One region of the Mobilicoccus sp. genome, then DNA from elsewhere that is predicted to be linked to it. Evidence: riboswitches for the same ligand, from Rfam matches in the RefSeq annotation. Region 1 holds a riboswitch; the other holds the start of a gene.
The links. A riboswitch is a leader RNA that binds a small molecule or an ion and turns the genes downstream of it on or off. The one in region 1 is predicted to bind cobalamin.
Positions count from the first base shown of each region.

Region 2: it holds a riboswitch for cobalamin, as region 1 does, so the genes downstream of both, RT054_RS12150 (hypothetical protein) here and RT054_RS08085 (hypothetical protein) in region 1, are expected to answer to the same signal.

Region 1 is NZ_DAMBGD010000008.1:37,774-45,302, reverse strand. Features, by position in the region: gene RT054_RS08105 (low molecular weight protein-tyrosine-phosphatase) at 1-276, opposite strand, end outside; gene RT054_RS08100 (hypothetical protein) at 273-548, opposite strand; gene pabB (aminodeoxychorismate synthase component I) at 708-3,218, shown strand; gene RT054_RS08090 (aminotransferase class IV) at 3,215-4,063, shown strand; gene RT054_RS08085 (hypothetical protein) at 4,321-4,737, opposite strand; cobalamin riboswitch at 4,857-5,083, opposite strand; gene RT054_RS08080 (alpha/beta fold hydrolase) at 5,100-6,383, shown strand; gene RT054_RS08075 (rhodanese-like domain-containing protein) at 6,654-7,241, shown strand; gene RT054_RS08070 (MarR family transcriptional regulator) at 7,413-7,529, shown strand, end outside.
Region 2 is NZ_DAMBGD010000015.1:77,902-85,430, reverse strand. Features, by position in the region: gene RT054_RS12155 (macro domain-containing protein) at 1-520, shown strand, start outside; cobalamin riboswitch at 1,644-1,857, shown strand; gene RT054_RS12150 (hypothetical protein) at 1,963-2,490, shown strand; gene RT054_RS12145 (methylmalonyl-CoA mutase family protein) at 2,502-4,430, shown strand; gene scpA (methylmalonyl-CoA mutase) at 4,427-6,604, shown strand; gene meaB (methylmalonyl Co-A mutase-associated GTPase MeaB) at 6,601-7,529, shown strand, end outside.

The DNA of each region.
Region 1 (7,529 bases):
GTCGGCGACGAGCACGAGGTCCCGGCCGCCCACCCACGCGTCCTCGAACTGGTGGGCGCGGTGGGCGGATCCGTCGTAGCCGGCCGAGCGCAGGGCCCGCACGGTGCGCGGGTCGGCGCCGTGACCGACGTGCCAGTCGCCCGTGCCCGCCGAGTCGACGATCACGTCGTCGGCGAGGCCCGCCTCCTCGAAGCGGCGTCGCAAGACGATCTCGCCCATCGGGGAGCGGCAGATGTTGCCCGAGCACACGACGCAGATGCGATAGGGATCGCTCACGACTCCTCGCCCGCGCGGTCGGGACCCGTGCCGTCGTCCTCGTGGCCGTGGGTGAGCGAACCGTCGCGGCGGCGCCGGATGCGGGGGATCGGGCCGGTGAGATGGTTGCCCGGGGTGCCCCAGGGGGCGGTGACGACCGGCCACGACGAGGAGACCGGCTCCTCGACGAGGGTGCCGTCGCGGTCGGTGCGACCATCGGGCGTTCGCGCCGGCGTGGCCGTGGGATCCACCGGACCCTCCGCGCCGGGGATGGGCGATTCGGCGTCGGACATGGGACCTCCAACCTGATTCGGGCTCCGCCCACTGTGACACAGCACGGTGCAGGTGGGCGTTCGCCGTGGATGTGACGTCCTCGGGCGACGGGTGGTGACGCAGGTGAGCGGACGCGTCGACCCCGGGCTCGGTCGGCGCGTCGTCGCGACTGGGCGATCATGGACGACGACCCGGTCACACGACCGGACGGCCGCGGCGATCGACGGGAGGACACGGTGCGGGTCCTCGTCGTCGACAACCACGACTCGTTCACGGGCAACCTCGTCCACGACATCGCCCGGGTGACCGGCCGGGTTCCGGACGTCGTCCTCGCCGACGCCACCCCACCCGACCCCCTGGAAGACTGGCTGGGCGGCTACGACGCGGTCGTCGTCTCCCCCGGCCCCGGCACCCCCGAGAACCCGGCCGATCTGGGCCTGTCCGCCGCCGTCGTCCGCCAGGCCGAGGTGCCGGTCCTCGGGGTGTGCCTCGGGATGCAGGCCCTCGCCCACGCGGCCGGCGCCCGCGTCGTCCGCGCCCCCTCGCCCGTGCACGGCGAGATCGGGGACGTCCGTCACGACGGCTCGGGCCTGTTCGCCGGGCTTCCCGACCCGCTCCCGATGGTGCGCTACCACTCCCTCGTCGTCACCGACCTGCCCGAGACCCTCGTCGTCGACGCGACCTCCGACGGGCTCGTCATGGCGCTCCACCACCGCGACCGGCCGCTGTGGGGCATCCAGACCCACCCCGAGTCGATCTGCTCCGTCGGTGGCCGAGACCTCATGCGGACCTTCCTCCAGCTCGCCGATCGCTGGAACGCCGATCGTCGCCGGGGGACCCAGGATCGCGCGGGCACCGGGAGCGGCGCGGTCGAGGGGGATCGCTCGACCGAGGGGGAACGCTCGACCGAGGCGGACCATTCGTCCCCGCAGGAGCGGTCGCTCACGACTACGGGCGGAGGCCCGTCCGGGGCCTCGGTCCCGGCCCCGTCCCCGGGCCGCCGATGGCGGGCGGTGGCGACACGGGTGGGCTTCTCCGGTTCCGCCGAGGCCGTGTACGACGCGGTCTTCCGAGGTGAGGCGTACTCGTGGTGGCTCGACTCGGCGACAGCCCCCGGCGTCGGTGGTGTCTCCGCCTGCGGGTCCGGTTCCGGACCGCTCGCCCGGATCGCGACCGTCGACGGCGACGGCCACCTCGTCGTGCACGACGCCTCGGGGGTGCCGTTCGCGGACGTCGGCGACGGAGACGTCCTCGACGTCGTCGCATCCGACCTCGGTGTCCTCGAGGTCGAAGTGGTCGACGTCGAGGTGGTCGACGTTGCGGACGGGGCGGAGCCGCGGGGCTTCCCTGATCCGGACACCCGCGAGGGCGGCGCCGGCTTCCCGCTCCCGTTCCAGCCGGGCTGGGTGGGGTACATCGGCTACGAGGAGGCGTGCGCGATGCTCCTTCCGGGCGACGCCCCGGCGGTGGACGCCGGAGGTCCGCCCCGGGCCGTCCTCGTGCGCACCGATCGCCTCGTGGCCCTCGACCACGTGGGCGCGGCCTGGGTCGTCGCGCTCGTCGACGCCTCGTGCGAGGAGCAGCAGCGGGCCTGGCTGCGGGCGACCGCCGCCAGGCTCGACGCGCTCGTCCGGGACACGACGCCCGACGACACCACGCCCGACTGCGCCGACGTCGTCGCGGTCGCCGAGGCCGACGCCGATGCGGACGTCGACACCCTGGCCTCCGTCGACGTCGTCGACGTCACGCTGCGGCACGACCGGGCGGCCTACCTCGACCTCATCGCCCGGGCGCAGGAGTTCATCGCCGCCGGTGAGAGCTACGAGCTGTGTCTCACCAACCGCATCGAGGTCGACGCCGCGCCCGACCCGTTCGCCCTCTACCGGCGCCTGCGGGAGACCTCGCCGCGCCCGTTCGCCGCCTACCTCGACCTCGGCGGGACGCAGGTCCTGTCCGCCTCCCCGGAGCGGTTCCTGCGGGTCCGTCCCGAGGGTGGCGTGCGCCGCGTCGAGGCCAAACCCATCAAGGGCACGAGGCGGCGGGGAATCACGCCCGCAGAGGACGCGGCGCTCGCCGAGGAGCTGCGCACCGACGTCAAGGAGCGGGCCGAGAACCTCATGATCGTCGACCTCCTGCGCCACGACCTCTCCCGGGTGTGCACCCCGGGCACCGTCGAGGTGCCCCTGCTCTTCGACGTCGAGACCCACGCGGGGGTGCATCAGCTCGTCAGCACGATCACCGGTGACCTCGCCGCCGATCGGACACCGGTCGACGCGATCCGTGCCGCCCTGCCCGGCGGGTCGATGACCGGCGCGCCGAAGGAACGGTCGGTGCGGCTGCTGCGTGAGCTCGAGGGGGGACCGCGGGGGGTGTACTCCGGGGTCCTCGGGTACGTGTCGGTGACGGGGGTGGTCGATCTGTCGATCGTCATCCGGACCGTCGTCGCGCACGGCGGCCGGCTCACCTACGGCGTCGGCGGCGCGATCACGGCGCGCAGCGACCCGGCGGCCGAATGGCACGAGACCTCCGTCAAAGCCGGCACCCTCGCCCGGGCGCTCGACGTCGACCTCGGGCCCGTCTTCGAGGAGGATGCCGCGTTCGGAGCGCCGGGCGTCACTCCCGCCGCTCCCGACGACGACCCCGACGGAGGCCCCTCGCTCGACGAGACGAGCGAGGGGAGACCCCGGTGAGCAGCCATCGCTGGGACGGGTCACGTTTCGTCCCCCTGCCGGGTGCGGTCGACGAAGCGCGGGTCCTCGACGTGCTGCTCGCCGAGTCGTGGCGCGAGGTCGACGGCCACGTCCGGGCCCTCGAGGCGCACCGGGATCGGTTCGCCGCCTCCCTCGCGGGCCGTGCCTCGGATGCCGTCGGTGCCCCGGCCCTCGGCGGTGGCGAGGGTCTCGATGCCGCAGCGATCATCGACGCGGCCGCGGACCTCGCCTCCCTCGACGGCGAATGGTTCCCCCGTGTCCGCATCGTCGTGCGCGACGCCGGTGACGAGACCGGTCGGGAGCCGGGACGCGAGGGGGACGCGACGCCGATCCGGGAGGTGCTCCTCGACGTCCGGCCGGGTCCGCCGCGGCAGGCCGAGGTCGCCGTGGCCGTGCGCGACCCGGGCGACCCCCGCAGGCGCCCGCGCCACAAGGGCCCGGACCTCGCCTGGGCCGGGCGGCAGATCGCCTCGGTCCGTGAACGGGGCGCCGGGGAGGTGTTGGTGCGCGACGACGCGGGGGCCGTGCTCGAGGCGGGGTGGGCCTCGGTCCTCTGGTGGGAGGGCGAGGATCTGTGCGTTCCCGACCCCGGGCTCCCCGTGCTGCCGAGCATCACGCGCGCCCTCGTCGAGGAGCGTGCGCGGGCCGAGGGACGCACGATCCGGCCGGTCCGTGCCCTCCTCGACGCCCTCGACGGGCGGGAGGCCTGGCTCCTCAACGCCTACCAGGGACTTCGGCCGGTGACGCGATGGGTCGGGTCGACGATCACGCCGGGCACCCCGGTCCGGGCCGCCGAGTGGCGCGCCTGGCTCGACTCCTGCTGACCACCTCGTCGTCGGCCGAGACGCGCCATCACTGCCGGTGGCGGGCCGCGGCGGTCGGTGCCGGGACGCTGAGTGTCGGCGGGCCCAGGGGCGTCGGGTGTGCCGACACCGGAGCAGTGAAGGGCGGTCGTTCGGGCGCACCGAGGTGGGGACGACGCCCTCGTCCCCACCGCTCCCCGCCCCACCCGCGTGTCGGCCCGGGTGGGCGGACGGCGCGGAGGGCGGGACGGGAAGCGGTCGGGTTCGGCCGAACTCGGTCAGCCTGCTCGGCCGGACTGCTCGAGACCGGGGACGCGGACCTCGACCTGCGCCCACGGAAGGTCCGCGCTGTCGACGAAGGCCTCGATGAGTTCCTCGGTCATCTCGGGGTGTCGGGCGCGGGCGTGGGTGGCGACGACGACCTGGTCGAGGGTGATGCGTCCGTCGTGGGCCGAGCCGGCGGCGAACCCGACGAGCAGGCCGTCCTCGCTCATCGTGAGGAGTCGGAATCCGGGCTTCTCGACGCAGGAGACCAGCCAGGTCTGGGTGTCCGGCGGTGTCGCGGACCCGGTGGCGGGGACGCGGGCGTCGACGAGCTCGAGGTGGGTGAGCTGGTCGGTGATGTGGAGGGCGCTGTGCCCGGGGTAGAGCACGAACCGCACGCCGTGGCGGGCGGGCAGGGACAGGGTGTTCACGGAGATGACCTCCCGGCGATGAGGCCCCGCGGGGTGGCCGAGGACGCCGCCGCGGACGAGAGAACCCACCCGAGGGGGTGTCCTCGCCCTCCCTCGGGGCGTGGGACACGGGCGCACCGCACGGCGTGCGGTGCACTGGCAGGTCTTCGGACTCGTGGGCGCCGGGGCGTGGTGCCCCCCGCGGCGCGAGGCCGCGGTGTCCTTCACCGGCGCTTCCCAGGTGGTCGTCCCAGTGCGTCTGCCGGTGTCGTTCCCACTCACCGCTGCGGGGCAGTCCCGGATTCCCACCGGGTTCCCTCTTTCCCCTCCCGGATGGACCGGGAGGACCAGCACCGCCACCGTAGCGCGCCTACCGTGGAGGCATGAGCGACTACCTCTCCCTGCCCGGAATCCGTACGCGCGAGCACGAGATCGAGGTGCCGCTCGTGCACGGGGACCCCTCACGGGGGAGCCTCACGGTGTACGCACGGGAGGTGGCGGCACCCGACGGTCCGGACCGTCCGTACCTCGTCTACCTGCAGGGCGGTCCCGGTGGTGAGGCCCCGCGTCCGAGCGGGGTGCCGTGGGCCCCGGGGTGGCTCGAGCGGGCGTTGAAGGACTACCGCGTCCTCATGCTCGACCAGCGGGGCACCGGACGCTCGACGCCGTTCGGCGAGGCCGACCTCCGGGCCGACGCGACCGGCGACTCGGGTCACGACGGGAACCCCGTCGACACCGCCACCCTCGCCGAGCGCCTCACCCACCACCGCGCCGACGCGATCGTCGCCGACGCCGAACTCCTGCGCGAGCACCTCGGGGTGGAGCGGTGGAGCCTGCTCGGGCAGAGCTTCGGTGGGTTCACGGCGCTCGCGTACCTCTCCCGGCACGCCGACCGCCTGTCGGAGGTGTACTTCACCGGTGGCCTGCCGCCCGTCGGGCGGGGAGTCGACGAGGTGTACGCCCGGACGTACGAGGCGTTGGCGGCGAAGTCCGAGCGTTTCTACCGCCGCTACCCGGGCAGCAGGGAGCGGATGCGGGCCGTCCTCGCCGCCTGCGAGGAGGGCCGGGTGCGGCTGCCGAACGGCGACGTCGTCACGCCGCCGTGGTTCCGCACCCTCGGGCACCTGCTCGGTGGGTCGACGGGGGCGGCCTCCCTCGCCCACCTCCTCGAGGGCGACGTGCGGGCCCCGTGGTTCCGCCACGACCTCGCCTCGCTGCTGCCGTTCGGGGGTCGCAACCCGCTGTACTCGGTCGTCCACGAGTCCTGTTACGCCGACGGCGGATCCACGCGCTGGTCGGCGGCGCGCACCTACCCCGAGGCGTTCCTCGCCGACGACACCCTCCTCACCGGTGAACACGTGTACCCCTGGCACTTCGAGGTGAGCAGCGAGCTGCGGCCGTACGCCGAGCTCGCCGAGGCGATGGCGCAGGTCGAGTGGCCGCGCCTCTACGACGCCGACGCGCTCGCGAACGCCGACGTCCCTTGCGCGGCGGCGATCTACGCCCGCGACGCCTACGTCGACCCCACGTTCAGCGTCGAGACCGCCGACCTCCTGCCCCGCATGCACACGTGGATCACCGACGAGTACGAGCACGACGGCCTGCGCGCCGGGGGTGGCGCGGTGCTCGACCGCCTCATCGCCCTCGCGACGGATCGCGCGCGCTGACGTCACGCGGGCGACGACCGGGGGGCGCGACGAGAGGCACATACCCATCGGGGTATGTTGAGGTCGGCCGGCTCGCGACGTCGTTCGCCCTCGGTGGCTGACGTCGTCGGCCGCGCCCGTTCCGACCGCCCCGACGGCACCGACGGCCGGCTCACTACTCCTGCGGCGCTTCTCGGCGGCAGGCCTCCCGGCCTCGCGGCTGTGAGGATCGTCGGATCGCCCCACGCACGCCCGTCCCCGTTCCGTCCTGCCGACCCCAAGGAGAACCCCATGACCCGACCCACCGACCTCTCCGTCGCCGAGGCCCGCGCGTGGCTCGGCGACGCCGACGCCCCGGTCGTCCTCGACGTGCGCACGCCCGCCGAGTTCGCCGGGACGCACATCGACGGCGCGCTCAACGTGCCGGTGGACCTCATCGAGCGATCCGCGGCGGAGATCGGATCGCAGCTCGAGGGCGAGGTGCTCCTCGTCTGCCGTACCGACCGCCGCGCCCACGAGGCGGCCCGCCTGCTCGCCCCGACGATCGGGGGCCGCGGGCACGTGCTGGTCGGCGGCATGACCGACTGGGACAAGGCCGGGCTGCCGGTCGAGCAGGGGGAGGGCGGCCCCTGGGCGATGGAGCGGCAGGTCCGCACGGTCGCCGGCGCGCTCGCGCTCACCGGTGTCCTCGCGAGCACCGTCGCGCCCAGGGCGAAGTGGCTCTCCGGCGGCATCGGCGCCGGGCTGCTGTTCGCCGGGCTCTCCGACACCTGCGGGATGTCGAAGGTCCTCGAGAAGATGCCGTGGAACCAGCGCGACGAGGCCCCCACGGTCGAGTCGGTGACCCGCGAGCTGGCCCAGGGCGCCGCGTCCCACTGACTCCCGTGGTCGGCCACGCACGGCCGACCCGATCGACGGCCGCGCATCCCGAATGGGGTGCGCGGCCGTCTCTGCTCAGGGGGTGTGCGCCGACGACCTGCCGCCCTCATCCCCGAGTGGCCCACGTGCGCGGCGTCGGCCGCGGTGGGCGCCCGCTCCTACGATGGGAGCGTGCCCACCGACGACACCGCCGCCCTGTCCGAGGCCATCCGCGGCGTCGTTTGGGATGCGACCAGGCGCCTGCGACAGGAGTCCGAGGGCGTGACCGACGTCCCTCTCGCCCAGCAG
Region 2 (7,529 bases), on a different contig from region 1:
CTACCACGCCGCGGCCTGGGAGTGGCCCGGACTCATCGGCACCCAGAAGCTCGCCTACTTGCTGCAAGAGTCCGGTGAACCGCTCGGGCTCCACTACGCCAAGGGCCCGTACGGCCCGTACGCAGACGATCTCCGCAAGGCGCTGCGTGACATGGAGGGGCACTTCATCACCGGCTTCGGCGACGGCTCGACGTCCCCCCTCGACGCAGAGGCGCTGGAAGTCACCGAGAGCGCCCGACACCGGCTCCACGACACTGTCGTCCAGTCTCCCGACACTGCGGCCCGGACCCGGCGCGTACTCACTCTCATCAGTGGCTTCGAAGGAACCTACGACCTCGAACTGCTCGCCTCCGTTCACTGGGCCTCCGTCCACGAAGGCGCTGCGGACCCTGACGCGGCCAGCCGTATCATCCGTGACTGGACGAGCCGCAAGGCCACGCTTTTCAGTCCTGACCACGTGGCAACCGCCTGGGAGGCCCTCGAACGTGACTCCTGGCTGCGGCGACCCGCGTACGCCTGACGCGACATGGCCGGCTACGGGGACGGCGATTCCCTGGCCCCGCTGGACGCCGCTCGTCACGTGACGTCTCGGAGCTTTGCGCCGCTGTTGCGTTCGTCGCCACGCACCTCCTCACCGATGTCCTCGCCGGGGGCGTCGACGCGGCGTTTGTCATCTCCAATGACTCCGGCCTGAAGTCGCCGATCGCACGGGCCCGCGGACGCGTGCCCGTGGGCATGATGAACCCGTCTGGCGGGAACACCGCGGGTGACCTGCGCGGGAAGCCGACCGATGGTGTCGGCGGCAGCTGGTGGCGCACCCTCCGAGCGCCGGGCTTCACCACCCATCGATTGCCTGATGCCGTCGGGACGATCACGAAGCCCCCCGCAGTGGTGAGGTCGCCGGGCCGGCCGTTGCCATGGTGAGCCCGACGGGCTAGGGTGGACACATCACTCACCCGGTCCCTCGTGGGCCGGGTCTTTTTTCTGCGCGACGAGTGAATTGCGCTATCTGTGTCACCCCGGTGCTCTGATCGACTTCAGGTACTCGATCCCGGCTTGGTACAGCAGATTCAGCGCGAGCTGCTTCGTCACCTCGTACCGCTCCGCCTGGTCGGCGTGCGCCGTCATGGACGCCGTGACCGCGTCGAACGCAACGACCGGACGTGTCTGGGAGGCATCAGCGAACTACCAGGCGTCCCCGAACCACGCGCACTCATCCCGGATGACCGACTCCACGACACCGTCGTGCAGTTCACCGGCACTGCGGCCCGGACCCGGCACGTCCTTGCTCTCATCAGTGGCTTCGAAGGAACCTACGACCTCGAACTGCTCGCCTCCGTTCACTGGGCCTCCGTCCACGAAGGCGCTGCTGACCCTGACACGACACAGCCGCACCCATCCCTGACGCCCGGTTCCGGAGCCCCGCGGGTCAGGTGTCGCGAGCGTGGGCCGTGGCCGGCGGCGCGGAGGCGATGGAGGAGCCTCAGCCCTCAGCGATCGAGCCACGACGGCTCGGTCATCCAGGCCGGAGCCACTCGGGGCTGGAGCAGCGGGTCATCCGGGCGACACGCCGCGGCATGTCCCCGGGGGGATGGGGACCGAGGTCCCGAGCGGCTCGCACCCCGGACCGCATCGGATTCTCGCGCTACGGTGGTGGTGCTGGTTCTCCCGCGTCTCGCGCGGGAGTCGTAAGAGGGAATCCGGTGTGAATCCGGAGCTGCCCCGCAGCGGTGAGTGGGAACGAACGTCGTCACGAAGCACTGGGAAGACCACCTGGGAAGCGACGGCAAGTAGGAACAGCGGTCATTCCGCACCGGCCCACGAGTCCGAAGACCTGCCAGTGCGCCGCACACCCGTGCGTCGCGCCCGTGTACACCGCCTCGAGGGAAGGCCGGCACACACCGCCCGCGATGTCGCGGCGGCGGCGCCGTTCGACCCTCGGTTCCCACCGGGAGGTCAGCAATGCCCGTCGACACCGAACGCACACGACGTCTCGAGCCGTCTCATCGGGGCTTCATCGGGCCCGTGCGCCTGTCGCGCTACAACGAGGAGAGGGACGTCCTCGCCCTCACGGACGAACTCGCTCATCTCGAGGCCCAGGGCCGAGGTGCCACCGACCCCGAGCTGTCCTGGCTGAGGCCCGCGCTCGCTCGACCGGAGTTCGACCTGGTCACGGCCGGTGTCGACGGACGTCTGGCCGGGTTCGTGGCCGGGAACCTCGGGGCCGACCTCACCCTCGCGCGTCTCGTCGTGGCCTCCGCCGCGCTCGACGCGCACCCGGAGATCCCCGCGCTGCTCCTCGAGACGATCCTCGCCCACGAGGACCGCCCCTGGGCCGACATCGTCGTTGCCCGCGGGTTCGCGGGGCTGACGGTGCTGGTGGAGCAGGGCTGGGAGGTCGTGCCGACACGCGACGGCGACGCCTGCGCCGGCACGAGCAGTATTGGAACGGTCCGCCTGTCCGCGGCGCACCTCGATCACGACGCATGAACAGGCAGGCCATGGCTGACGACACGCCACTCGCGGCAGGATTCGACACCCTGACCGATGAGAACTGGCGGACCCTCGCGGCCGCCGCCCTCAACCGCAAGCGACCGCCGGAGCGGCATCTCGACGGGGACGCAGCGGTGAAGCGCCTGCTCACCCACACCGTCGACGGGCTGACGATCAGCCCGCTGTACCGCCGCTTCGAGGGCACGCTCGGTCGGCCTGGCCTCATGCCCTTCACGCGGGGCACGGCCCTGCGGGACCCGCACGCGCCTTGGGAGATCCGGCAACTCCACGCCGGCAGCGACGCCGCGGCCACCCGCAAGGCCGTGCTTCTCGACCTCGAGCGCGGCGTCACCGGTCTGTGGCTGCACACCGGCCCGGGCGCCATCGCCGTCGACGACCTGTCGACGGTCCTCTCCGGCGTCTACCTCGACCTCGCCCCGGTGACGGTGAGCGGCGTCGAGGAGGACCGCCCCGCCGCCGACGCGCTCATGGCCCTGTGGGCCGAGTGCGGACTCGCCGACGACGCCGTCTCCGGAGTCCTCGGCCACGACCCCCTCGGCCGCCACGCCCGCTCCGGCGGCGGCTCGGGCGCGGTCGACATGTCCGACCTCGTCGACGCCGGACGCACCTGCCTTTCGCGGTATCCGCAGGTCAGGGCCGGTGTCGTCGACGCCCGGCCCTACCACGACGCCGGCGCCGGTGACGTCGAGGAACTCGCCTGCGCGATCACCACCGGCATCGCCTACCTGCGCGCCTTCGAGGAGGCCGGCATCGCCCCGGCCGACGCGGTGACGCAGTGGGAGTTCCGCCTCGCCGCCACCGCCGACCAGTTCCTCACCATCGCCAAGCTCCGCGCGCTGCGACGCCTGTGGGCGCGGGTCGCCGAGTCGTGCGGCGTCCCCGAGGAGCGTCGCGGCGCCCGCCAGCACGCCGTCACCTCGTGGCGGATGCTCACCCGCGACGACCCGTGGGTGAACATGCTGCGTGGCACCGTCGCGTGCTTCGCCTCCGCCGTCGGCGGGGCCGAGGCGATCACCGTCGCCCCGTTCGACTCCGTGTGGGGCGAGCCCGAGGTGCTGCCCCGCCGCATCGCCCGCAACACCCAGATCCTCGTCGCCGAGGAGTCCAGCCTTGGGCGGGTCACCGACCCCGCGGGCGGATCCTGGTACGTCGAGTCCCTCACCGACGACCTCGCGCGCCGGGCCTGGGAATTCGTCCAGGCCATCGAGGCCGAGGGGGGCATGGCGACGGCGTTGGCCGGCAGCCTCGTCACCGACCGCATCGCCGCCGTCGCCGCCGAACGCGAGACGCGCCTGGCCCACCGCACCCAGCCGATCACCGGCGTCAGCACCTTCCCCAACATCACCGAACGCTCCCTGCGCGAGAGCGCCCCCGTCGCCGAGGGCCGCGGGGTCGACGAGCAGCCCGGACTACTGCCGCGCCGCGACGCCGAGATGTTCGAGGCGCTGCGCGACCGGTCCGCCGCGCACGAGACCGCCACCGGCACGCGTCCCGAGGCCGTCCTCGTCTGCCTCGGCACCCGCCGCGACTACGGTCCCCGCGAGATGTTCATCGCGAACCTCCTCGCCGTCGGCGGCATCGCGACCCGCTCGATCGAGGTCGACTCCGCCGAGGCCCTCACCGCGGCGCTGTCCGACGCGAGTGCCCCCACGCTCGCCGTCCTCTGTTCCTCGGCCGACGTGTACGAACGCCTCGCGCCGGACGCGCTCGCCGCCCTCCGTGAGGCGGGCGTGGGCCGCGTCCTCATGGCCGGTCGCGCGACCGAGTACCCCCCGCGTGGTGAGGACGGTGCCGACCGCGCCGACTCCGAGGCGACGGTGACCGCCGCCGACGCCCCCGACGGCGTCGTCCACGACGGCATCGACGTCGTCGACACCCTGCACACCGTTCTCGACGACATGGGAGTGGCCCGATGACGATCCCGCGTTTTGACTCGATCGAACTCGGCGACGGCCTGCCCGACGCCGAGGACGCCGCCCGCTGGACCCAGGCGCTGGGGGAAGACCCCGAGCCGTGGGAGACACCCGAGCGCATCGTCGTCCCGCGTCTGTTCACCGAGGACGACCTCGACGGCCTGGACTTCCTCGAGACCGTGCCCGGCGCGCCGCCGTTCCTGCGCGGCCCGTACCCGACGATGTACGTCAACCAGCCCTGGACCGTGCGCCAGTACGCCGGGTTCTCCACCGCCGAGGAGTCCAACGCCTTCTACCGCCGCAACCTCGCGGCCGGCCAGAAGGGTCTGTCGATCGCGTTCGACCTCGCCACGCACCGCGGGTACGACTCCGACCACCCGCGCGTCGCCGGTGACGTCGGCATGGCGGGCGTGGCCATCGACTCGATCTACGACATGCGCACCCTCTTCGACGGCATCCCGCTGGACCGCATGAGCGTGTCGATGACGATGAACGGCGCCGTGCTGCCGGTGCTCGCGCTCTACGTCGTCGCCGCCGAGGAACAGGGCGTCACCCCCCAGCAGCTGTCGGGCACCATCCAGAACGACATCCTCAAAGAGTTCATGGTGCGCAACACCTACATCTACCCGCCGCTGCCCTCGATGCGGATCATCTCCGACATCTTCGCGTTCACCAGCACGAACATGCCGCGGTTCAACTCGATCTCGATCTCCGGCTACCACATGCAGGAGGCCGGGGCGACGGCCGACATCGAGATGGCCTACACCCTCGCCGACGGCGTCGAGTACATCCGTGCGGGCCGCTCGGTCGGCCTCGACGTCGACGCGTTCGCGCCGCGGCTCAGCTTCTTCTGGGCCATCGGCATGAACTCCTTCATGGAGATCGCGAAGATGCGCGCCGCCCGCCTGCTGTGGGCGCGGCTCGTCCGAGAGTTCGGCCCCAAGAAGTCGACGAGCATGTCGCTGCGCACCCACAGCCAGACCTCCGGCTGGTCGCTCACCGCGCAGGACGTCTACAACAACGTGATCCGCACGTGCCTCGAGGCGATGGCCGCGACCCAGGGCCACACCCAGTCGCTGCACACCAACGCCCTCGACGAGGCCATCGCGCTGCCCACCGACTTCAGCGCCCGCATCGCCCGCAACACCCAGCTCTTCCTCCAGCAGGAGTCGGGCACGTGCCGGGTCATCGACCCGTGGGGCGGCAGCGCCTACATCGAGAAGCTCACCCACGACCTGGCCCGCCGCGCGTGGGCGCACATCGAGGAGGTCGAGCAGGCGGGTGGCATGGCCAAGGCCATCGAGGCCGGCATCCCCAAGCTGCGCATCGAGGAGGCCGCGGCCCGCACCCAGGCCCGCATCGACTCCGGCCGTCAGCCCGTCATCGGCGTCAACAAGTACCTCGTCGAGGGTGACGAGGGCATCGAGGTCCTCAAGGTCGACAACGCCTCCGTGCGCCGCCAGCAGATCGAGAAGCTGCGCCGCCTGCGCGAGGAGCGCGACGAGGAGAAGGTGACCGCGGCCCTCGCGAAGCTCACCCGCGTCGCCGAGGACCCGCAGGCCGGTGACAACCTGTTGCAGGCCAGCATCGACGCCGCCCGGGTCATGGCGACCGTCGGCGAGATCTCCGATGCGATGGAGAAGCCGTTCGGCCGCTTCACCGCCCAGATCCGCACGATCAGCGGCGTCTACCGAGAGGAGTCCGGCACGAACACCAACCTCGACCGCGCCTCCGGCCTCGTCGCCCGCTTCGAGGAGCTCGAGGGTCGCCGCCCCCGCATCCTCGTCGCCAAGATGGGGCAGGACGGCCACGACCGCGGTCAGAAGGTCATCTCCACCGCGTTCGCCGACCTCGGCTTCGACGTCGACGTGGGCCCGCTGTTCCAGACGCCCGCGGAGGTGGCCCGGCAGGCCATCGAAGCCGACGTGCACGTCGTCGGCGTGAGTTCCCTCGCCGCCGGACACCTCACCCTGGTGCCCGCGCTGCGCAGGGAACTCGACGAGCGCGGACGTCCCGACATGGTCATCGTCGTCGGCGGCGTCATCCCCGCCCAGGACTTCGACGCGCTCCGCGAGGCCGGGGCCGACGCGATCTACCCGCCGGGCACGGTGATCCCGGAGGCCGCGTGCGGACTCGTGGAGACCCTCATCGCCCGCCTGGAGGAGGACGACGTATGAGGCGCGGACTCGCCGCCGCCGACCTCGAACAGGGCGTCCGTGAGGGGTCGCGGGCGATCATGGCCCGCGCGATCACGGTTCTCGAATCCTCACGACCCGACGACCGGCACGTCGCACGCGACCTCCTCGCCCGCCTCGAGCCGGACACGGGCTCGGCCGTCCGGGTGGGGATCTCCGGTGTCCCCGGCGCCGGCAAGTCGACCTTCATCGACGAACTCGGCACGCGGCTCATCGAGCAGGGGCGCCGCGTCGCGGTGCTCGCCGTCGACCCCAGCTCGTCGCGCACCGGTGGCAGCATCCTCGGCGATCGCACCCGCATGGCCCGTCTCGCCGCGAGCGACGCCGCGTTCATCCGCCCGTCCCCGTCGGGGTGTCACCTCGGTGGCATCGCACGGGCGACGCGGGAGGCGATGGTCGTCGTCGAAGCCGCCGGGTACGACGTCGTCCTCGTCGAGACCGTCGGCGTCGGCCAGTCGGAGGTCGCCGTCTCCGACATCGTCGACACGTTCCTCCTCCTCGCGCTCGCGCGCAGCGGAGACCAGCTGCAGGGCATCAAACGCGGCATCCTCGAACGGGCCGACATCATCGGCGTCAACAAGGCCGACGGCGAGCACGCCACGGAGGCCCGCGTCACCGCCCGTGAACTCGCCTCCGCGATGCGGCTCATGATGGGATCCGACGAATCGCGGCGCCGCCCACCGGTGTTCACGTGCAGCGCCGCCACCGGCGACGGGCTCGACGACATCTGGCAGGCCGTCCTCGATCATCGTGGCGACCTGGAGGACTCCGGTCGCCTCGGCCCCCGCCGCGCGGCCCAGCAACTCGAATGGATGTGGACGATGGTCGACACCCGGCTGCACGACGCCGTCCGGCGCGCCCCGGGAGTCCGCGACAGACGCGCCGACCTCGAGGAGCGAGTCGGCTC